3 regions of the Arthrobacter paludis genome follow, and region 1 is predicted to be linked to each of the others. Evidence: riboswitches for the same ligand, from Rfam matches in the RefSeq annotation. Region 1 holds a riboswitch; each other region holds the start of a gene.
What was found. A riboswitch is a leader RNA that binds a small molecule or an ion and turns the genes downstream of it on or off. The one in region 1 is predicted to bind S-adenosylmethionine.

Region 1 (7,625 bases):
CCGGGGTCCAGGACCGGCCCGGGTCCGCGGTCGTGAAGATGGACAGGGCGGAGCGGGCCGCGTTGGTGTCGATGTACCGCAGCTCCTCGTCGGGCGCGTAGCGGGAGAGGTCGAGCCCGGACCACCCGCCGTAGAAGGTCAGCGCCCCCTCCCGCGAGGAGTAGGACAGGTACTCGCGGTGCAGCCGCTCCGCGGCCGCGTCGGAGTCGGCGACCACGGTGGTGACGAGCGCGTACGTCTTGGCAGCGTGCCGGGGACGCCCCGCGGCTTCGAGCTCGTCCCGGATGGCGTCGGTCTGCCGGCGGGTGACGGCGGTGTTGATCGAGTTGAGGAAGATCCCCTCGGCGTGGCGGGCCCCGAACCGGCGCCCGCGGGGCGAGGCCCCGGCTTGGAAGATCGCCGGGGTGCGCTGCGGGGACGGCTCGGACAGGTGGATCCCGGGCACGTCGAAGTGCCTGCCCCGGTGGTTGATGGGGTGGACCTTCGCGGGGTCCGTGTAGACGCCGCGCTCGCGGTCGAGGACGACGGCGTCGTCCTCCCACGAACCCTCCCAGAGCTTGTAGACGACGTCCATGAACTCGTCGGCGACGTCGTAGCGCTCGTCGTGGTCCAGCTGACGCGACAGCCCGAGGTTCCGGGCGGCCGATTCGAGGTAGCTGGTCACGACGTTCCAGCCCACGCGGCCGTCCGTGAGGTGGTCCAGCGTGGAGAACTTGCGGGCCAGCGCGTACGGCTGCTCGTAGGTCAGTGCGCTGGTCACGGCGAATCCGAGCCGCCGCGTGGCCGCCGCCATGGCGGAGACCTGCATGAACGGGTCGTTCAGCGGCACCTGGTCGGCGTCCAGCAGGGCCGGGGCCGAGGAGTTGCGGTACACGTCGTAGACGCCCAGGACGTCGGCCAGGAACAGGGCGTCGAACGTGCCCGCCTCCAGCGTCCGGGCCAGCCCGGTCCAGTACTCGAGCGTGTTGTAGGTGTGGGCCCGGTTCTCGGGGTGCCGCCAGAGGCCGGGGCTCTGGTGGGTCGGGGTGGTCATGTCGAAGGCGTTGAGTCCGATCCGGGACATCAGCGGCCCCCTTCCGTGGTCTGGGCGGCCCCGTATGGCGGCCGCCGGAGGAGTGCCTGGAGTGGGCCGGGCCGCCCGGTCCCCCGGGCGAGGGCGACCCCCAGGACGAGGATCGCGAGCAGGACGAGGCCCCGGCCGAGGCCCTGCCAGAAGAAGGACAGCCCCACGAGGTTCATCCCGTTGCTCAGCAGCGCGAAGACGAGCACCCCGATGAGCGTCCCGGGAACGGTCGCGCGCCCGCATCGGCTGAGCGTGGCGCCGATGAACACCGCACCGATCGCGTCCATGAGATACGCCTGTCCGCTGCCGGGCACGAAGCTGTTCGTGCGGGAGGCGAGGACGACGCCCGCGAACGCGGCGACGAGCGCGCAGAGGACGTACGCGGACGTGCCGAGCCTGCGGACCCGCAGCCCGACGATGGCGGCCGCCGTCGGCTGCTCGCCGGCGATGGTCACGGCCCTCCCCCACCGGGTCGCCCCGAGCAGCAGGCCGGTGCCCAGCGCGACGAGGGCCAGGATCACGATCGTCCCGTCGATGGTTCCGAGGAACCAGCCGCGGCCCAGCACCGCGAACTCCCCGGGCACGCGGCCCCCGGAGAGGTAGACCGGGGCGCCCCCGCCGGTGAGGAGCTGCTGGACGCTGGTGCCCACGAACCACACGCTGAGTGTCGCGAGGAACGGGGGGATGCGCAGGCCGTAGACGAGCGCCGCGTTCACGGCGCCGACGACGAGACCGAACACCAGGCCGGCCGCGATGGCGACCCACGCGCGGTACCCGTCGTGGATGAGGGTCGCGGCGGCGAGCGCGGCCAGGTCCAGCGCGACGCCGATCGACAGGTCGATGCCCCCGGCGCGCACCGCGATCGTCAGCCCGGTCGCGACGAGCCCCAGCAGGGACAGCTGGGCCAACACGCCCAGCAGGTTCCCGGGCGTCAGGAAGGCCGGCGAGAGCGTGCCGAACACCATGAGGATCGCGGCCAGCGCGACGGGGGCGACCAGGCGGGGAGCCAGTCCGGCGAGGCTGCGGGCGGCCCCCGTCGGCCGCGCGGCTGGACCGCCCGCGCGCTCGGGAGCCGGGGAGCCGTTCCCCGCGGCCGGGACGGTTCGTTCCTGGGTGAGGCTCATCGGGCGCTCCTTCCGCGCAGGGCGACGACGGCGAGGACCAGGAGGATCAGCGTGCCCTTGGCGGCGCCCGTCCACTGGCTGGAGACCCCGAGCAGCGTCAGGCCGTTGGTCAGTCCGGCCACGAAGACCGCGGCCACGAGGGTGCCGGGCACGTTGACCACGAGCCGGCGGGAGAAGACCGCGGACATGTACGCGACGAGGATGATGTCCAGCAGCACTTGGGCCCCGATGCCCGGCACGGCGGCCGAGAGGCGCGACGCGAGCAGGATGCCCGCGGTCCCGCCGAGCAGCGAGCTGAGGACGTAGCTGGCGAACCGGTACCGGTTCGGGTTCAGCCCCGCCACGGTGGCCGCGGTGGGGTTGCTTCCGACGGCGTAGCAGTTGATGCCGTAGGCCGTGCGTCCGAACGCCCACCAGGCGGCCGCGCCGATGAACGCCATCGCCACGGCGGCGGCGGGGACTCCCGCGACGCTGCCGTCGCGCAGCCAGCGGAACAGGCCGCCCTCGAGGGCCGTCTTGACGTTGCCGCTGACGACGAGCTCGAGCGAGGAGGCGATGCCCATGGTGGCCAGCGTGGCCAGGAGCGGCCGCAGCCCCAGGACCACCGCGGCGCCGTTGGCGACGCCGATGGCCGCGGCCGTCCCCAGGGCGGCCAGGACGGCGGTGCCGGCTGGGGCCCCGGCCGTCGCGGCGACGGCGGCGACCGTGCCGGCGAGTCCGGCGACCGCACCGATGGACAGGTCGATCCCGCCCGTGAGGACGTCGTCGCCCCCCGTCGCGATCACGACGGCGAGGCCGATGCCGGCGACCGCGAACACGGTGGCCTGGGTCAGGACGGCCCCGACGTTTCCCGGGGTGGCGAAGTGGGGGGACGCGAGGGCGAACGCGGCCAGGACGAGAACGACGACGGCGTACCCGGCCCAGGCGAGCAGGCCGCGGCCGGCCGCGGTCCGCGGGGAGGTGGCCCCGGGCGCGGGGATGGCGGTGGTGGCGCTCATGCGGGCTCCTTGGTGGTCTCGGCGCCGGAGGCGAGGGCGAGGATGCGGTCCGTGGTGGCGCCCGGCCCGGAGATCTCGGCGACGACGGATCCCCGGTGGAGGACCAGGATCCGGTCGGCGAGGCCCACGAGTTCCTCCAGGTCGACGGTCACCACCAGGACGGCGGCGCCGCCGTCGACCAGTTCGCCGAGGTGGGAGTAGATCTGGGCCCGGCTTCCGACGTCGACGCCGGAGGTCGGTTGGTCCAGGACGAAGACGGACGCGCCGGTGGCGAGCCACCGCCCCAGGACCACCTTTTGCTGGTTGCCTCCGGAGAGGCGGCCGGCGACGGCGGCGCCGTCCGCCGGGCGGACGTCGAGCCGCTTGACGAGACCAGCCGCCAGCGCCCGTTCCTTGGCCTGGGCGAGGAACCCGCCGGCGCGGCTGATGCTGCGCAGGCTCGCCGCGGTGAGGTTCTCTGCCACGGTGTGGCGGGTGAGCAGCCCGTCGCGGCGCCGGTCCGCGGGGACGTAGGCCCCGCCCGCGGCGACGAAGTCGGCGCCGTCCCGGATGGAGCGGCCGTGGACGGCCACCCGTCCGGCGCGGCGGACCGCGCCGGTCACGGCGTCGGCCACCGAGTCGACGCCGGAGCCCACCAGGCCGGTGACGGCGACGATCTCGCCGGGGCGGACCCGCAGGTCGAGCCCGTCCAGGGCCCCGGGAACCCGCAGGCCCTCCGTCTCCAACGCGGTGGCATCCGACCTCGGCGCGCGAGGCTGGCGCGCGTGGTCGAACTCGGTGACGGCACGGCCGACCATGAGCGCGACGACATCGTCGAGGGTGCCCTCGGCTCCGAGCCGGACGTCCCCTGCGTTGCGGCCGTTGCGCAGCACGCTGATCCGGTCGGTGATCTCCCGCAGCTCTTGGAGGTAGTGGGAGACGTAGACGATCCCCACCCCGGTGGCGCGAAGCCTCCGGAGGGTCCCGAAGAGCTGGTCGACCTCGCCGGCGGCGAGCGGGGCGGTCGGCTCGTCGAGGATCAGCACGCTCGGCTCGGCGAGCACTGCTCGGGTGATCTGGACCAGTTGCTGCTGGGCGACGGTGAGCTCGTCCACGAGCAGTCCGGCGTCCACGCGCTGGCCCGTGCACCGTTCGATGTCGGCGGCGGCCCGGCGCTCGAGCCCGCGGCGGTCCAGCCAGGCGGTGCCGGGCAGGTGGCCGAGGTAGAGCTGCTCGGCCACGGTGAGCCGCCCGGCCAGGTGCCGGTCCTGGTGGATGACCCGGATCCCGAGCGCCTCGGCGTCGGCGGGGCGGGCGATCCGGGCGGGGGCGCCGTCGACCTCGATGCCGCCGCCGTCGGCGGCGTACAGGCCGGTGAGGACCTTGATCAGGGTCGACTTGCCGGCCCCGTTCTCCCCGACCAGGCCCAGGATCTCCCCGCGGCGCAGGGTGAGGTCGACGCCGTCGAGGACGCGGGCGGGGCCGAAGGACTTGCCGATGCCGCGCAGGGCGAGCAGCGCGGGCTCAGATGCCAAGGTCACTGCGCACCTGCCCGACGTTGTCCTTGTCCACGAACACGGGCTCGAGGTAGCTCGTGGTCGGGACCTCGTCCTGCCGCCCGCCCAGGTACAGGGCGACGTTGTTCGCGGAGGTGGCGGCCATCTCGCGGGTCTGCTGGGCGACGGTGAACTCGAAGGAGCTCTCCGGGTCGGCGATCAGGTCCAGGGCGCCGGGCTCGGCGTCCACGCCGTAGAGGCCGATGTCGTCGCGGCCGGCCGCGTCGACGGCCTGCGCGGCGCCGATCAGGGGCATGTCCCAGCAGCTCCAGATGGCATCCACCTTGCCGTCGGGCAGGCGGCGCAGCTGGTCCTGGATCTGGCGCTTGGCGTCCTCGATGGTGCCCTCGTACTTGTCCTGCAGCTCGGGCTCGATGATCTCGATCTGCGGGTAGTCCTCAAGCACGAGCTTGAGGCTGTCGTACCGGATCCGGCACGGCGTGACGCCGGGGAAGCCGTTGAAGGCCAGGATCCGGCCCTCGCCGCCGATGTCCTCGGCCAGCGTCCGGGCCAGGGTGGTCCCGATGTTCCAGTTGTCGCTCGTGACGTTGTTGACGCTGTGCTTGGACTGGAAGTCGACCGTGAACAGGGGGATGTCCGCGTCCTCGACCTTCTTCAGCGCCGGCGTCAGTGTCTGCGCGTCGCCGAGGATGACGATGATCGCGTCGGGGCGCTGGGCGACGAGGTTCTCGACGTCCGTCACGTGCTTGCCGTCCTGGGCCTCGGCCTGGGTGGCGATGACGGTGCCACCCAGCTCCTCGATGCGCGCCTGGAGCTCCTCGTACACGACCCGGCTGAAGTCGTGGACGATGTCCTTCGCCGCGATGCCGACGGTCTTTCCCTCGAGGGAGGGCACGGAGGCGGCGGCTTGCGTGGCCTCGGCCGCCGCGCTGGGCGTTGCCCCGGCAGCGGGGGCGGCGCCGGCCGGAGCCGCGGGCTCCTTGAGGGAGCATCCGGTCAGGGCCGCGGATCCGGCCAGGGCGAGCGCGAGCAGTGTGGCGCCCGGACGGCGGCGGGTTGCGGTGGTGGTCATGGTGGGCGTCCTCCGGGTTGGTGCTGGGGAGCCGCGCACACTCCGGCGGCGCCAGGCGGCGTGCCGGTTCGCGTGGAACTCCATCGGTTCTGGCGGTAGCACTCGCCCCTGCGGGGGCCTTGCTGCGGCGTCGACGAGCCAGATCTCTCGGCCGCTCTGGATGGTGTGCCCCGATTCAACCAACGACGACGGTGCGCGTGGCACCCGCCCGTCACATGACCGCCACATGACGCCGTAGGGCGACGCAACGCGTCACGCGGCGCCATCTCCGGGCGACGGGACGGGGCAGGGCGCGTCACTCCGCGTCATGTGACGCGTCCGCACGACCTTTGTTGCGGGTCTGTTGCGCGCGCTCAGTCCCGGGTCGTGGTGTTCGGCGTCCGCTCGTCCTCCAGGAACCCGCGCAACAGGGCCGCCGTGCCCTCGAGGTGCTCGGCCATGCGGGCGCGCGCCGCCTCCGCGTCGCCGGCGAGGATCGCCGCGACGATCGCCGCGTGTTGCTCGTGCGAGTGGGCGATGTTGGGGTCGAGGACCGGGATCCTGTCGAGCAGGTCGCTGGTGGCGGACCGCGCCTCCGCGACCGCCTGCGCCAACATGGGCGAGCCCGAGAGCTCGGCGATGGCCACGTGGAGCCTGGCGTCCAGCGGCCGGTAGTGCGTGGGGTCCGCCCCGCCCACGGCGTCGAGCGCGGCGACCAGACCGGTGCGCTGCTCGGCGGAGAGCCGCGCCATCGCGGCGTGCGCCGCCGCCGCCGGTTCGACCACGGCCCGGAAGACGAGGACGTCCTCGACGCGGGCCGCGTCCTGGCTGCGCAGCGACCGGCCGGGCCCAGGGGCCCGGTCGGAGACCACGGCGCCGCCATACCGGCCCCGCTGGATCGTGATGTACCCGGCGCGCTGCAGTTCTGCGAGCGCCTCCCGGAGGGTGGCCCGGGAGACCCCCAGCTCCTCGGAGAGGTCCCGCTCGGCCGGCAGCCGCGTCCCGGGGGCGAAGACGCCCAGGCGCATCCCGCGCAGCAGCTGCTCGACCGTCTCCTCGAAGACGTTGCCGCGGCGCACCTGGCCGAGGACGCGGAACGCGGCGGCCGCGGGGCTGTCGGCGGACGGTGTCTCGGACATGGTGCAAGCATCGCACAGGCGGCAACGGCACCCCCAATGGTGTGGAAACAAACTTTTAATGGGTCTGCTCCGGCTCAAGCATTGACACCCACTGGTGGCGTGACTCACAGTGGTCAGCAGTCAAAGGACTAATAACAGTCCATTGATCTTCCAACTTCCTCCGCTGGCAGTGAGGCTTCCATGGCACGGACATCCCACATCGATTACGCAAGCGTCGACCACGACTACCTCAAGCACCGCCAGCTCAAACGCGGCGCCGCGGGCTGGGTCCTTCTGGCCGGGCTGGGGGTCGCCTACGTCGTCTCCGGCGACTTCTCCGGCTGGAACCTCGGCCTCGGCGTGGGCGGATGGGGCGGCCTGCTCATCGCGTTCGTGCTCATGGGGATCATGTACACCTGCATGGTCTTCGGGCTGGCCGAGATGTCCTCCACGCTCCCGACCGCCGGCGCCGGCTACGGCTTCGCGCGCCGGGCCCTCGGCCCCCTCGGCGGCTTCGCCACGGGCATGGCCGTGCTCATCGAGTACGCCGTCGCCCCCGCCGCCATCGCCACCTTCATCGGCGGCTACATCGAGGCGCTGGGGCTGTTCGGCATGACCAACTCCTGGCCCGTGTACCTCGTGGCGTACGTCGTCTTCATCGGCCTGCACATCTGGGGCGTCGGCGAGGCCCTGAAGGTCATGTTCGGCATCACCGCCATCGCCGTCGTCGCGCTCGTCATCACCGCCGTCGGGCTGGCGCCGCACTTCGAGGCGG
Region 2 (7,625 bases), on a different contig from region 1:
GAACGGGTGACTTCGCTGAGAATCCGGGGCCCCCTGATGCGGCCCACCGATCAGCGGGCCGCCGCAGCGGCGTCCAGCAGCCGGGGCCCGGCCTTGCGGAACAGCCGGTCAAGCCGGGGCGCGTCCGTGCGGCGCGAGGCGTCGTGCACGGCCTCCAGGGTGAACGCCCCGATCCACACCCGGGCCCGGCGTGCGGCCGCGGCGTCCGCGGCGATGAGCGGCAGCAGGTCGCGGCCGTGCCACAGCGCCAGGTGCGCGGCGTTCACCGCCGGGTCCCACGCCGCGGAGAGGTCCCAGTCCAGGATCCCGACGAGGCGGCCGGCGTCCCAGTGCATGTTGTGGCCCGCCAGGTCGCCGTGGACGAGGCCGGGCGGCACGCCGGCGAACCCGGGCAGGCGCGCGAACACCGTTTCCGCCGCCGCGCGCAGCCCGGGCGGCAGGGCCGCGAGCGTCTCCGCCTCGCGCAGCGGAGTCCAGGGGCCCCGGTAGGCGAACGGGGGCGCCAGCAGGTGGCGCAGCGGGGCCGTGTCGACGCGGGCCAGGTCCGCGAGCACGGCGCGCAGGGTCGCGGCCTCCCCGCGGTGCGGCGGGTGCGCGGCGCCAGGCAGGTACTCGAGCACGACGGCGGCGCGCACGCCCGGGGTACCGTCCGGACCGACGGTGCCCGAGGCCCCCGCGGTCTGGACCCCGCCGTCGTCCCCGCTCCAGACCGGCGAGAGGGAGCGCGGCACCCGCGCCGACAGCAGCGGGGCCAGCGCGTCCGCCAGGGCCGTGCGCCGGGCCAGGTCGGCGGCCGCCGCCGGCGTCCGCGCCATGCGCAGCACCGCCTGGCCGCGCGCCACGAGCACCATGTGTTCGCGGCCACCCTCCTCGACCACGCCGCCGGCCCAGTCCGGGCCCGGCCGGAGCCGTCCGGCGAGGCCGATCTCGGCGGGCAGCGGCGGTCGGGTCATGGCGCCATTGTTCCGCACCTAGGATCGGAGCATGCAGCCAGAGCCGGACGCCCGCACCGCCCTGCCGGGGAGCCGCCGCGTCCCGTGGCTCGAACTCGGCATCGTCCTCGCGCTGTCCCTGGGCCAGTCGGCCGCCTACGCCGTCGTGGAGCTCGCGGACAAGCTGACGCGCGGTCCCCTCGGCGGGCAGACGACGACGATGAACCCGCCGCTGAGCGACCGCCGCTACTTCGACCTGACGTACCAGTTGCTCGACATCGCGTTCGACCTCGCGCCCGTGGCCCTGGTCTTCCTGCTGTTCGCCCTGGGCGGCCGCAACGGGTTCCGCGCCATGGGCTTCGACCTGCGCCGGCCGGGCCGGGACGCGGCCTGGGGGCTGCTGCTCTTCGCCGTGATCGGCGTGGGCACGCTCGGCGTGTACGCGGCGGGCCGGGCGGCGGGTGTGACGACGGCGATCGTGCCCGCGGCACTGGACCCCTATTGGTGGACGGTTCCCGTCCTGCTGCTCTCGGCGGTCCGCCACGGGATCCTCGAGGAGACCATCGTCGTCGGCTTCCTGCGCGACCGGCTGGCCGCGCTCGGGTGGGGCACCGGCGCGTTCATCGCGGCGAGCGCGCTGCTGCGCGGCTCCTACCACGTCTACCAGGGCTTCGGCCCGTTCCTGGGCAACGTCGCGATGGGCGTCGTGTTCGCGTGGTTCCACGTGCGCACGGGCCGCGTCATGCCCCTGGTCGTCGCCCACGCGCTGCTCGACGCGGCCGGGTTCGTCGGGTACGCCCTCTTCGGGGCGGCCATCGGCATCGGGGCCTAGACGCGGCGACGGCGGCCCCGCACCGCGGGACCGCCGTCGAGCACTGCGCGGCCTGGGGCTACAGCGTGATGGGGCCCGTGGGGGTCTCGAACGTCACGGAGAGGATGCCCGGGATGCCGTTGGGTGCCTGCCATTCGACCTCGACGTCGTCGCCGACGGGGGAGCGGTCCGGCTGGCCCAGCCACTCGCGGACCCGGTCGCGGGAGCCGGCGATGCACACCTTCGAGATCCGGCCCTGCGGGTCCGGGATGGCGTTGGAGGGGTGCAGGGCCTCGGTGCCCTCGTCCCAGCGGAGCATGTAGGGCACCTGCGGGTCCGCGATGAGGCCCTTGATGCCGATCTGCTGCCAGGTGAGCTCCTGCCCGTCGGGGAACTTGCGGTTGCCGGGCACCGACTTGCGGCCCAGCCGCTCCTCGAACGGGGCGAGGTCGTCCACGGCGACGCACCAGCCCATCCAGCCCCCGCCCATCTCCGAGCGGGCGCGCACGGCCTGGCCGAACGGCGCCTTGTCGCTGGCCGGGTGGTCGAGGACCTCCACCACCTCCAGGTACTGGCGGTTCTTCAACGGAAAGATGACGTTCCGGGTCCCGAAGCGCGGGTGGACCCCGCCCTTGACGGACTCGAGCCCCAGGGTCTTGGCGACCCGCTCGGCCGTGGCCGTCAGTCCGTCGGGTCCGCAGGCGTAAGAAACATGGTCCAACCTCATGGATTCATGATGTCACCTTGTGAAGTGCGTCTCGACTTAGGGTGGCCTAACCGGCGCAACAATGCGGCGATCGCGGACCCGACGGTGTAGGGCCCGGAGGGCGGTGCGTCACATTGCGACGGGGCGGCTTGCCGCGGCGGCCCCGGGTGCCGGAGACTTGGGGGACGGTCATGAGCGCCAGCGTCAAACCCCGGTTTGCTGGCCGGCAACCCTCCACTCGCGGTGGGGTGCCCCGGGTGAGGACCAGGTCCGTTGCCACAAGGCAACGGACAAGCGCGGGTCGATCCCGCACGCAGGCCGCTGGCGTGCGTGGCGTGGAGGCGGCCCCGACGAGAAGGGGAGACCATGTCCCAGAACTGGAACTTCGAGACCCGCCAGATCCACGCCGGCCAGGCGCCCGACCCGGCGACGGGGGCCCGGGCCCTGCCGATCTACCAGACCACCTCGTTCGTGTTCCCCAGCGCGGAGAGCGCGGCCGCCCGGTTCGCCCTGCAGGAGCTGGAGCCGATCTACACGCGGATCGGCAACCCCACGCAGGAGGCCGTCGAGACCCGCATCGCCGACCTCGAGGGCGGCATCGGGGCCCTGCTGCTGGCCTCGGGCCAGGCGGCGACGACGTTCGCGATCCTCAACCTCGCCCAGGCCGGGGACCACATCGTGGCCAGTCCGAGCCTGTACGGCGGCACGCAGAACCTGCTCAAGCACACGCTGGCCAAGCTCGGCGTCGAGACGACGTTCGTCGCCGACCCCGACGACCTCGAGGGCTGGAGGGCGGCGATCCGCCCGAACACGAAGGCCCTGTTCGGCGAGGTCGTCTCCAACCCCCGCCAGGACGTCCTCGACATCGAGGGCGTGGCCGGCGTGGCGCACGCGGCCGGGCTGCCGCTGATCGTGGACAACACGCTCGCCACCCCGTACCTGGTCCGGCCGATCGAATGGGGCGCCGACATCGTCGTGCACTCGGCCACCAAGTACCTCGGGGGCCACGGCACGGCCATCGCGGGGGCCATCGTGGACTCCGGCAACTTCGACTTCGCGGCCGACCCCGAGCGGTTCCCCGGGTTCAACACGCCGGACGAGTCCTACAACGGGCTCGTCTACGCCCGTGACCTCGGCGCCAACGGCATCCTCGGGGCCAACCTCGCGTACATCCTCAAGGCCCGCGTGCAGCTGCTCCGCGACCTGGGCTCCGCCGTCGCGCCCCTCAACGCCTTCCTGATCGCCCAGGGGCTCGAGACCCTGAGCCTGCGCGTGGAGCGCCACGCCGCCAACGCCCAGCGTGTCGCCGAGTTCCTCGAGGCCCACCCCCAGGTCGAGTCGGTGGCCTTCGCCGGCCTGCCCTCGAGCCCCTGGTACGAGCGCGGCCGCAAGTACGGGCCGAAGGGCATCGGCGCGATCGTCGCGTTCGAGATCGCCGGGGGCAAGGACGCCGGGCAGGCCTTCATCGACGGGCTGTCGCTGCACTCCCACGTCGCCAACCTCGGCGACGTGCGCTCCCTGGCCATCCACCCGGCGTCCACGACGCACGCCCAGCTCAGCGAGGAGGAGCGGCTCGCCGCCGGCGTCAAGCCGGGCCTCGTCCGCCTGGCCGTCGGGATCGAGCACATCGACGACATCATCGCCGACCTGGAGTCCGGTTTCGCGTCCGCCGGCGCGCACCCGACGGCCTCGGCGCAGGCGGTGCGGTGAGCACCAACGTGGACACTCCGCAGGTGACGCGGGGCGCCGTCGGGACCGCACCCGACGGCGTCCTGCGGCGCCTGCACACCGGGCCGTTCGACTTCGAGACGGGGGGCCGGCTGCCCGCCGTCGACATCGGGTTCGAGACCTGGGGCACGCTGAACGAGGACGCCTCCAATGCCGTCCTGCTGCTGCACGCCCTCACCGGCGACACCCACGTCGCCCGCGGTGAAGGCGACGAGCCCGGCTGGTGGGACGGGTTCGTCGGCCCGGGCCTGACGGTCGACACCGAGCGCTTCTTCGTGGTCGCGCCGGCCATGCTCGGCGGCTGCTACGGCACCACCGGACCCGCGTCCCCGGACCCGAACGGGAACCCGTGGGGCTCGCGCTTTCCTTTCACGACCATCCGCGACTCCGTGCGCCTCGAGGCGCGGCTCGCCGACGCGCTTGGGATCGGCGCCTGGCACGCGGTGCTCGGCGGTTCCATGGGCGGGGCCCGCGCCCTGGAATGGGCGGCCTGCCACCCGGAGCGGGTCAGGCACTGCCTGGTCATCGCGGCGACGGCCGCGGCCAGCGCGGAGCAAATCGCGTTCGGCCAGGCCCAGTCCGCGGCCATCCGCCTCGATCCCGGATTCCGGGGCGGGGACTACTACGCGGACGGCGGATTCCCGGACGCTGGCCTGGCCCTGGCCCGGCGCATCGCGCACATCACCTACCGCGCCGAGCCCGAGCTGGACCTGAGGTTCGGCAACCGGGCGCAGGGCGCGGAGGACCCGTACGGATCGGCCACGCGGGACCGCGGGCGGTTCCAGATCGAAAGCTACCTCGACCACCAGGCGGACAAGCTGGTGGGGCGGTTCGACGCCAATGCGTACCTCGTCCTGAACGACGCACTCGTCGGACACGACGTCGGCCGCGGGCGGGGCGGCGTCGAGGCGGCCCTGGCGGGGCTCGCGGGCGTCGAGTTCATGGTGGCCGCCGTCGACAGCGACCGGCTCTACTGGCCGGAGCAGTCCGAGCGGCTCGCTTCCCTCCTGCCCGGCGCGCCGGGCGTGCAGTACATTTCCTCGCCCCTCGGCCACGACGGGTTCCTGACGGACATCCAGCAGCTGGACGGCGTCCTGCGGGAGACCATCTTCGCCTGAGGCGCCGTCCCTCCGCGCTGTCCGGCCCCCTGGGGAGACGGGCCCGGCCAAGCGCGCCCTCCACCCGCCGCCTGCGCGCGCACAGTGCAGTCCAGTGCGCGCTGGTGGCGCCCCCGCGGTCCCCCTGACCGCCAAAAGGCCGTCATCACGGCCCTCGACGCTTCCCGGATTCCCCGCCGCAGTGCAACATAATCCACCCGCTGTGAGGCCTTGACGCGCATGGTCCTTCGCCCCTTGCAACGGACCAACCCGCTGGTAGGTTTCCCGGCAAGGCGCCCGTGGGGGGCGCCCCGCCGAATTTGGGGCGCCGCATCGTGGGGATTGCGGCGGTTCGGCACACAACCGAATCACTTGGGGATCATCATGACGAACATCCGTTGGTCCGCCGCCGCCGTGACGGCCGCGGCCACACTCGCGGTGGGCGGCTCCACCGCCTATGCCCTGCAGGCCATCGTGCCTGCCTCGCCGCCGACAGGCGTGACCGCCGACAACTCCGGCGACCAGACGAACGGCACCGCCTACTGGGAGGCCTATTTCGGCGGCAGCTGCACCAAGGTCGAGGGCTTCGCTCCGGGCGCCACCAGCTACACCATCGGCGCCCCCAGCCCCGGCCACGTCTGGTTGGGCGTCGTGGTCAAGGCCGGCTCGGGCGACGGCGAGAACACCGTCTACTCCAGCGACATCGTCGCCGGGAATTCGTACGGCGCGTCGAATGACAAGGAGATCAGCCACGTCATCCTCTGCCAGGGGCCCGCGCCGTCGAGCGCGCCCCCGGAGACGGAGGACCCGGAACCGACGGAGACGGGCGGGGAACCGTCCGGGAGCGCCAGCGTGACGCCGACGAAGAGCGAGGAGCCGGAGCCGACGCCGACGAAGAGCGAGGAGCCCACGCCGACGCCGACGCCGACGAAGACGGAGGAGCCCACGCCGACGCCGACGCCGACGCCGACGAAGACGGAGGAGCCCACGCCGACGCCGACGCCGACGCAGACCAAGGAGCCGCAGGAGCCGACGCCGACGCCCACGCCGACGCCGACGCCGACGCAGACCAAGGAGCCGCAGGAGCCGACGCCGACGCCCACGCCGACGCAGACCAAGGAGCCGCAGGAGCCCACGCCCACGCCCACCGCGTCTCCATCGCCCAGCCCAGCCGGGGGAACGCAACCGGTTCCGCCCAGCCCCGACCCGACCCCCAACCCCACGCCATCGGACTCGCCGAGCGGGCAGCCCGTGGGTGGCGTCGCGGGTCCGGGCGGCGGGCCCACCGGCGGAGGGACGACAGGCGGCTTCCCGGTCCCCGGCATCGTGCACACGGACGGCGGGGAGTTGACGTCGGCGTCCAGCACGGCCTCGTCCGCGTGGACACTCGCGGCGACGCTGGGCGGGCTCGGGCTGCTCGGGGCCGCGGCGGTCGCCAACACCGCCAGGACGCGGCGCTCCGGAGCCGACGACTAGCGGGCGGGTGCGATGCGCTCCGCCACACCGGCGACGGCGGTGCTGGTGGCGGCCGGCCTCCTGCTGGGGGCCTCCGGTGCCGTCCTCGGCGGTCCGCCGCGGGGCGGCCCCGAGGCGTCCGCCGTGCCGCCGGTCCTGACGGCACCACCGGCCCAGGCCGCCGCCCCGGCGCCTGGATCGACGGCGTCCCCGCCGGGGCGGCCGACGCCGACGGGCCGGTTCGCCTCGTCGTCTGTGCCCGCCCCGGCGTCGTCCGCGGCCCCCTCGGCCACGGCGCCGCGTCCCCCGGCGTCGGCGTCCGCCACCGTGGGCTCCGCTGCGGGCCGGACCTCGGCCGGCGGGGGGAGCGGTTGGGCCGTTCCGCGCGGAAAGCCGGTGCGCGTGACGGCCCACCAGGGGGGCCGGACGCTGTTCTCGGCCCCGCTCGTGCCGACGGGGACGAATCCCCGCGGGGAGCTGGTGCCTCCGTATGGGGCCGCCGGCTGGTATGCCGAGGCGGGGTGGGCGGAGCGCGTCCCGGGGGCGCCGGGACCGTCCATCGTCGCGGCGCACGTGAGCAAGCTCGACGGGGCGGGGCGCGTGGTGCCGGACCACTTCTACGAATTGCACCTGTTGCGCGCGGGGGACACGGTGGAAGTGTCCTACGACTCGGGCGAGACGGCGCGCTTCAGGGTCGTGCGCTCGGAGCCGGTGGACAAGGCGGAAGCGACCGACGTGGAGCACAGCGCCCTGGCCCGAAGCATCTGGCGCCCGGGAGGCAGCGCGCCCCGGCTGCGGCTGTTCACGTGCGATGCCAGCACCCCGTTCCAGTCGGGGCACTACCTGGGCAACTGGGTCGTCTGGGCCGATCGGACGGGCTAGCCCCCACCCGGGCC
Region 3 (7,625 bases), on a different contig from region 1:
CTCCTCTACCGCGGCTTCGTGCGGCAAAACCCGGAGACCAAGGCATACGAACCCGGCCAGGCCCTCAGTTCGATCGCCGTTGCGATCCGACGCCACGTCGACATCGGAACGCTCATTCGACCGGTCATGGAACGCCTCTTCGAGGCGACCCGGGAAACCGTGCACTTTGCCGAACTCGACGGCACGGAGACCCACTTCCTCGAGGCCATCGAAAGCCGGCGTGCGGTCCGTGTCGCATCCCGCCAGGGTGCGAGAATCGCCGCCAACTGCACCGCGACGGGCAAGGCGATGCTCAGCCTGCTCTCGGACGAACAGCTCCAGACGTTGTATCCGCAGGAGGAACTTCCGGGACTCACCAAGGGCTCCATCACCTCTCGGACTGCCCTGGTCGCCGCCCTGGAGGAGATCCGCGACGTCGGCTACTCGACGAGCCGAGAGGAGAGTGAGGACGGGGTCATGTCAGTGGCTGGCGCCATCACCAGCCCGAGCGGCAAGACCTACGGCATTAACGTGTCCGTGCCGGCCCACCGCATGACCGATGATCTCAGGGCCGAATTGGGGGTGCTGGTCCGGGCGGCGAAGGAGGAAATCCGGGCGTTGTTGGTCTAGTCCCTCCCTGCAGGGACGCCCACGGCCACCTGGGATTAGATACCCCCGCCGGACGTCCACGGGGCACTTCGTCCCGCGGGGTACGCCGCGCCCCCGTCGTCCCCCCGTCCAGCCGGGGACCCGTGCCCCTCAGCGCCCCGGAACCGCCGCCCCCCGTCGGTGCCCGGCCCCGCGGTGGTCCGCGGCCAGCTTCGGGCCGGCGCCGAAGAACCGCTCCCGCAGCGTCGCGCCCGCGGCCCCGGCGTCCGTCTCCGGCAGGAGGCCGCGGCGGCGCAGTTCCGGGGAGGCCAGGCGCGCGAACTCGATCAGGTCCGCCGGGCGGACCGCGGACGAGAGGTTGAACCCGTCGATCCCGGACTCGTCCCGCCAGCGCTCGAGCTCGTCGGCGACGGTAGCCGGGGACCCGGCGATGACGGGTCCCCGCCCCCCGATCGCGATGAACTCGGCGAGCTCGCGCACGGTCCACCGGCGGCCCGGGTCGAGCTTGGTGAACGCGGCGAGCGCGGACTGGTTGCCCTCGGTCTGGGCGTACTCGAGCGGGGCGTCCGGGTCGGCACCGGAGAGGTCGACGCCGGTCCAGCCGGCGAAGAGCGCCAGCGCGCCCTCGAGGTCCACGTACCGGCGGTAGTCCTCGAGCCTGGCGGCCGCGGCCGCGTCGGTCTCCGCGACGACGACCGTGGCCATGGCGAAGACCCTGATGGCGTCCCCTGACCGGCCGCGCGCCTCGAGCTCGCTTCGGACCCCGTCCACCCAGCGCCGGACCAGGGCCGGGGAGGAGCCGGAGAAGAAGATCGCCTCGGCGTGGTCCACGGCGAACCGCTGCCCGCGCGCGGACGCCCCGGCCTGGAAGAGCAGGGGCGTGCCCTGCGGCCCGGGCTGGGCCAGGGCGTGGCCGGGGACGGAGAAGTACCGGCCCTCGTGGCCGATCGCGTGCACCTTCCCCGGGTCCGTGAACACGCCGGCCTCCGCGTCGGCGCGGACGGCGCCGGGCTCGAAGGACCCCTCCCACAGCTTGTACACGACGTCCATGAACTCGTCGGCCCGGTCGTAGCGCTCGTCGTGCGGGATCTGCCCGGCCAGGCCCAGGTTGCGGGCGGCCGAGTCCTGGTAGCTCGTGACGATGTTCCACGCGACCCGCCCGCCGGTCATGTGGTCCAAGGTCGCGAACCGCCGGGCCAGCAGGTACGGGGCCTCGTAGGTGACGGACGCGGTGATGCCGAAGCCGAGCCGGCGCGTCGCGGCCGCCATCGCCGACACCGGGACGACGGGGTCCAGCAGCGGGTACTGGACTCCGGAGCGGATGGCAGCGTCCGGCCCGCCGCCGTACACGTCGTACAGGCCGGGCACGTCCGCGAGGAACAGCCCGTCGAACCCGCCGTCCTCCAGGGCCCGGGCCAGGTCCACCCAGTAGTCCAGCCGCTCGAACCCGGCCGCGCCGGAGTCCGGGTGCCGCCACAGCCCCGGGGACTGGTGGACGGGCACCATCATCTCGAACGCGTTCAGCAGCAGCGGCCGGGGCATGGGCGGGTTCCTCCTACTTCGCGGGGGTGGGCTCGGGGGCGCCGGCCGGGACGGCGACGGCGACGCCGCCGTCGCCCGTGATCGGCCCGTCGGCGAACTCGTCGTGGGCGCCCAGGCCGGCGCGCTCGCGGCTGCGGGCCGCCTGGGCCGGGTCCTTCGCGGCCAGCGCGGCGGCCAGGGACAGCCCGGCCAGCAGCGTGAGGTATCCGCAGACCAGCCACGGGGTCCGGCCGCCGGCGGCGAACAGGGACGCGGCGATCACGGGGGTCAGCCCGCCGGACACCACCGTGCCGAGCTGGTAGCCCATGGACACCCCGGTGTAGCGCACGCGCAGCGGGAACTGCTCGGCGAACCAGGCGGCCTGCGGCCCGTAGATCGCGTCGTGAAGGACGTTCAGGCCGAGGATGACGACCAGCGGCAACAGGGCCAGCGGGCCGGCCCCGAGGAAGGCGAAGAACGGCCACACGAACACGCCGATGCCCACCGCGGCGGCGACGGCGATGCGGCGCCGGCCGAACCGGTCGGAGGCCAGGCCCCACAGCGGGCCCGAGGCCAGGCCGATGGCGCTGGCGACCATCACGGCGACGACGCCGGCCGTCGAGTTCTCCCGCACGTCCTTGAGGTAGGTGAGCATGTAGACGGTGATCGTGGAGAACAGCGCCGGCTGGGCCAGGCGCAGGCCGATGGTCACCAGCAGGGCGCGGCGGTGGTGGAGCACGACGTCGCGGACCGGCGTGCGCGCGGTCTCGCCGCTGGCCTTGAGGGCCTGGAACTCGGGGGCGTCCTCCACCCCGAGGCGGATCCACAGGCCGACGGCGACGAGCACCGCGGAGGCCAGGAACGGGATGCGCCAGCCGAAGGACTCGAACTGCTCCGCGGTCAGGGCGTTCTGCGTGACGAAGAACGCGCCGGTCGCCAGGAGCATCCCGGCCGAGGAGCCGACCTGCGTGAACGAGCCGAAGAAGCCGCGCAGGGTGCGGGGCGCGTGCTCCACGGAGAGCAGGGCGGAGCCGCCCCACTCGGCGCCCGTGGACAGGCCCTGCAGCAGGCGCAGCAGCACGAGGCCGACGACGGCGTACCAGCCGATGGACGCGAACGTGGGCAGCAGCCCGATCAGCGTCGAGGACAGGCCCATGAGCAGCAGCGACGCCACGAGGAGGGCCTTGCGGCCGATCCGGTCGCCGAGCCGGCCGGCGACGATCCCGCCGAGCGGGCGGGCCAGGAAGCCGACGGCGAGGGTCGCGAAGGACGCGATGATTCCGGCGACTTCGCTGGCCTGCGGGAAGAACTGGACGTTGAAGATCAGCGCGGCGGCCGTGCCGTAGAGATAGAAGTCGTACCACTCGATGGTGGTGCCGACGAACGCGCTGAGGAGCACGCGGCGCTTGTCGCGGACGCGGACGGGCGGGGCGGACGGGGGTGCGGACATGCGGACCTCGTTCGGCTCGGGGCGCGCCCGGGCCCCGGGAGGGCGGGCGCTACCGGTCTTGCCCGCCACCGGGTGGCGCGGGCCGAATCATCACCTGGGGCACCCCACACGGGTCGGAGGGTTGCCGGCCAACGAACCAGGGTTCTGCAGCGTTGGCGCTCGTGATTCCTCCCAAAGCGTATCCGGGCACGCGCCCGGGCCGCACCCGGGGACGTCATGAACGGTCATGGGCGGCCAGCGCCGCGCTTGGCCCGGCCAGGCGGCGACACACCCTTCGCCTCCGCGGCGCAGCCGCCTAGGGTGGGCCGCACCACATCCCGAAGCGCAAGGAGCCCACCATGCAGGTCACCGCCGCCCTCGCCACCGCCCCGAAGGCCCCGTTCGAGCTCGCCGAACTCGAACTCGACGACCCCCGACCCGGCGAGGTGCGGGTGCGCCTCGCCGCCTGCGGGGTCTGCCACACGGACGCGATCGTCCGCGACCAGTGGTACCCCACTCCCCTGCCCGCCGTCCTGGGCCACGAGGGCGCGGGCACCGTCGAGGCGGTCGGCGACGGGGTCGCGGACCTCGCCCCCGGGGACAAGGTGGTGCTCAGCTTCAACAGCTGCGGCGCCTGCCGGTTCTGCCGCGACGGGCACCCCGCCTACTGCGCCGCGTTCTACGACCACAACTTCGCCGGCCGCCGCGCCGACGGGACGGCTGCGTTCTCGCGCGACGGCGGCGCCCCCGTCTCCTCGCACTTCTTCGGCCAGTCCGCGTTCGCCTCGGCCGCGAACGTCGCCCGCCGCAGCGTGGTGAAGGTCGACGACGACGCCCCGCTCGAGCTGCTCGGCCCGCTGGGCTGCGGCATCCAGACCGGCGCCGGCGCGGTCCTGAACGTGCTCCGGCCGGAGGCCGGGTCCAACGTCGTCGTCTTCGGCGCCGGCGCCGTCGGGCTCGCCGCGGTCATGGCCGCCCGCGTCGCCAACGCGACCACCATCGTCGCCGTCGACGTCGTCCCCTCCCGGCTGGAACTGGCCAAGGAGCTCGGCGCCACCCACACCGTCGACGGGCGCGCCGACGACCAGATCGACCAGATCCGGGAGGCCACCGGCGGCGGGGCGCAGTACGCCGTGGACACCACCGGCGTCGCCGCCGTCTTCCGCACCATGACCGACTCGATGGGCACGCTCGGGCACGCCGCCCTGGTCGGCGCGAGCGCGCTCGGCACCGAGGCGACCATCGACGTCGGCACCCAGCTGCTCTCCGGGCAGACGATCAGCATGGTCATCGAGGGCGACTCCAACCCGCCGCTGTTCATCCCCCGGCTGATCGGCCTGCACCGGGCCGGCCTCTTCCCGTTCGACCGGCTCGTGAAGCAGTATCCCGTCGCCGAGATCAACAGGGCGTTCGAGGACAGCGCCAGCGGGGCGACACTGAAGCCCGTGGTGGTGTTCTAGCCGGTGTAGATGTCCATCCCGGGCCCGGTGCCGGTCCCGGTGAGGAAGAAGACCGTGAGGACGCCGAGCCAGAGCACCCAGAACACGGCGGTGAACGGCAGCATCCGCCCGATCAGCGAGCCCAGGCCCGCGTCCGGCTCGTACCGGCGCAGGTACGCGAGGATGATCACCAGGTACGGGTTGAGCGGGGTCAGGGCCTGCGTGGCGGAGTCGCCCACCCGGAACACGGCCTGGACGAAGCCGGCCTCGTACCCGATCAGCCCGAACATCGGGATGAACACCGCGGCCATGAGCGTCCACAGCGAGGATCCGGACGCGATGACCAGGTTCAGGATTGAGACGACGACGACGAACGCCACGATGGCCCCGTAGCCCGTGAAGTCGGCGTCCTCCAGCAGGCGCGCCCCGTTGACGGCGACCCACGACGCCAGCCCGCTCCAGGAGAACAGGGCCAGGAACTGCGCCAGGATGAACGCGACGACGATGAACGATGCGGCGTCCCTGACGGACTGGCCCATCATCTCGACCACCGACTGCGTGCCGGTGATCTTCTTCAGGCGCACCCCGTAGGCGATCGACGGGACGATCAGCACGGTGAAGACGAGGAAGACGACGGAGGAGAGCAGCGGCGACTCGGGAAGGAAGCCTCCGTCCCCGTTGCGCAGCGGGGCCCCGGCCGGCAGGGACAGCGCGAGCACCCCCGCGGCGACGGCCAGCAGGGCCAGGCCGGCCCAGCGCAGCGCGGAGCGCTCCGCGGCGGTCACCTCGGTCGTCTCCTCCCCCGCCTCCGCCTCGACGGGGGCCGTTCCCACGCCCATCCGGTTCAGCCGCGGCTCGAGCACCCGGGAGATGACCAGGCCACCGGCGATGGTCAGCACCACGGACAGCACCAGGTTCAGCGTCAGGTTGGACACCGGGGTCACGGGAAGCACCAGGTGCTCCACCGGCCCCGCCGCCGCGTTGGAGATGCCGGCCAGCAGGGCGTCCGTCGAGGTGATGAAGGGCGTGCAGCTGAAGGCCGCGAGGCCGATCGCGTAGGAGCCGAGCAGGCCGGCCACGGGATTCCGGCCCGCCGCCTTGAAGACCAGTGCGGCCAGCGGCGGGATGACCAGCAGGGACGCGTCCGACATGATGTGCGCCGCCAGCGCCACCAGGGCGATGACGTAGGGCAGGGCCCAGCCGGGGGCGCGGCCGAGGGTGCTCTTGACCAGCGTCATCAGGAGGCCGGTCCGCTCGGCGACGCCGACGGCGAGCAGCAGGGTGACCACCACGCCCAGGGGCGGGAAGCCGATGAAGTTGTCGACGGCGGTGGTCATCAGCCAGGCGATGCCCTCGCCGGTGAACAGCCCGCGCACGGGCGTGGTCTCGTCGCTGCCGGGGACGGAGACGGTGACGCCGAACCAGGACACGACCGTGGACGCGGCGGCCACGACCCCGAACAGGGCCAGGAAGAGCGCGAACGGCTCGGGCAGCCGGTTGCCGACGCGCTCCACGCCGTCGAGCAGCCGCGAACCGAGCGTCGGCTTCCGCGGCGGCACCGCGTGCGCCACGGGGACCTGCCCGTCGGGGGCGGCGTCGCGCTGCTTGAGCGGGTTCCGCGCGCTCACGCCTCCGCCCCCACGAGCGCGGCCCGGCGGGTGTCCTTGGCGGTGCGGCCCTTGGCGATGACGACGGCGATGCTGGCGGGGTCGGCCAGGCGGTGGATGTCCGCCAGGGGGTCGACGGCGGTGAGCACCAGGTCCGCGTCCTTGCCGGACTCCACGGACCCGATGCGGTCCTCCAGGCCGAGCAGCCGGGCCGCGTTGAGCGTGCCCGCCCGGATGGCGCCGGCGGGGTCCATGCCGAAGTCGACCAGGTGCCCGAGCTCGGTCAGGTTGGTCCCGTGCGGGCAGACGCCGGCGTCCGTGCCCAGGGCAACGTTGACGCCGGCGCCGATGGCCGCGCCGACGCACTCGTGGATCCGCTCCTGGAGGCGCAGCTTCTTCTCGACGGCGTAGGCCGCGGCCTTCTCCGGATTCGGCGGGGTGAGCCCGGTGGACAGGGTGGGGACCAGGTAGGCGCCGGTCTCGAGCATCAGCTCGATGCCGGCGGCGTCGATCTCGTAGGCGTGCTCGATCGAGCGGACCCCGGCCGCGAGCGCGTTGCGGATGCTGCGCGCGCTCTGGGCGTGCGCGGCGACCGGGACCCCGCGGACTCCGGCCTCCTCGACGATGGCCCGCATTTCCGCGACGTTGAGTCCGTCGTGCCACGGGGTGTCCCGCGGGGACCAGACGCCGCCGGAGGCCATGACCTTGATGACTCCGGCGCCCAGGCGGATGACCTCGCGCGCGTTGCGGACCGCCGCGTCGACGCCGTCGGTGAGCATCCCGATGTCGCCGCTGGGGGCCAGCGCGGCCCCCATGTTGAATCCGCAGCAGGTCCGGAAGTCGCCGTGCCCGCCGGTCGGGCCCAGGGCACGGTGCGCGTACACGAGCTCCGGCCCCTCGACGATCCCCTCGCGCACGGCCCGGTCGATGGCCATGTCGAGGCCCCCGAGGTCGCGCGCGGTGGTGACGCCGGCGTGGAGCGTGTCCCGCAGCAGCGGGATGGCCTGGTAGTAGGGGAAGCCGGGAGGATTGTCGAGGGCG

Region 2: linked by a shared signal. The riboswitch ahead of AC1Q5D_RS08280 (bifunctional o-acetylhomoserine/o-acetylserine sulfhydrylase) and the one ahead of AC1Q5D_RS14330 (substrate-binding domain-containing protein) in region 1 are both predicted to bind S-adenosylmethionine.
Region 3: linked by a shared signal. The riboswitch ahead of AC1Q5D_RS05105 (MFS transporter) and the one ahead of AC1Q5D_RS14330 (substrate-binding domain-containing protein) in region 1 are both predicted to bind S-adenosylmethionine.

What each region holds. Positions count from the first base shown of each region.
Region 1 is NZ_JBXAEW010000017.1:49,368-56,992, forward strand. Features, by position in the region: gene AC1Q5D_RS14310 (LLM class flavin-dependent oxidoreductase) at 1-1,063, opposite strand, end outside; gene AC1Q5D_RS14315 (ABC transporter permease) at 1,063-2,187, opposite strand; gene AC1Q5D_RS14320 (ABC transporter permease) at 2,184-3,185, opposite strand; gene AC1Q5D_RS14325 (sugar ABC transporter ATP-binding protein) at 3,182-4,699, opposite strand; gene AC1Q5D_RS14330 (substrate-binding domain-containing protein) at 4,689-5,753, opposite strand; SAM riboswitch class I at 5,831-5,920, opposite strand; gene AC1Q5D_RS14335 (FadR/GntR family transcriptional regulator) at 6,107-6,871, opposite strand; gene eat (ethanolamine permease) at 7,052-7,625, shown strand, end outside.
Region 2 is NZ_JBXAEW010000008.1:55,271-62,895, forward strand. Features, by position in the region: gene AC1Q5D_RS08265 (phosphotransferase) at 51-953, opposite strand; gene AC1Q5D_RS08270 (CPBP family intramembrane glutamic endopeptidase) at 985-1,764, shown strand; gene AC1Q5D_RS08275 (VOC family protein) at 1,823-2,470, opposite strand; SAM riboswitch class IV at 2,637-2,752, shown strand; gene AC1Q5D_RS08280 (bifunctional o-acetylhomoserine/o-acetylserine sulfhydrylase) at 2,816-4,159, shown strand; gene metX (homoserine O-acetyltransferase MetX) at 4,156-5,295, shown strand; gene AC1Q5D_RS08290 (hypothetical protein) at 5,659-6,750, shown strand; gene AC1Q5D_RS08295 (hypothetical protein) at 6,747-7,055, opposite strand; gene AC1Q5D_RS08300 (class F sortase) at 7,132-7,611, shown strand; gene AC1Q5D_RS08305 (SGNH/GDSL hydrolase family protein) at 7,608-7,625, opposite strand, start outside.
Region 3 is NZ_JBXAEW010000004.1:207,002-214,626, reverse strand. Features, by position in the region: gene AC1Q5D_RS05115 (IclR family transcriptional regulator) at 1-609, shown strand, start outside; gene AC1Q5D_RS05110 (LLM class flavin-dependent oxidoreductase) at 739-2,130, opposite strand; gene AC1Q5D_RS05105 (MFS transporter) at 2,144-3,559, opposite strand; SAM riboswitch class IV at 3,609-3,726, opposite strand; gene AC1Q5D_RS05100 (NAD(P)-dependent alcohol dehydrogenase) at 3,898-4,998, shown strand; gene AC1Q5D_RS05095 (AbgT family transporter) at 4,995-6,605, opposite strand; gene AC1Q5D_RS05090 (metal-dependent hydrolase family protein) at 6,602-7,625, opposite strand, start outside.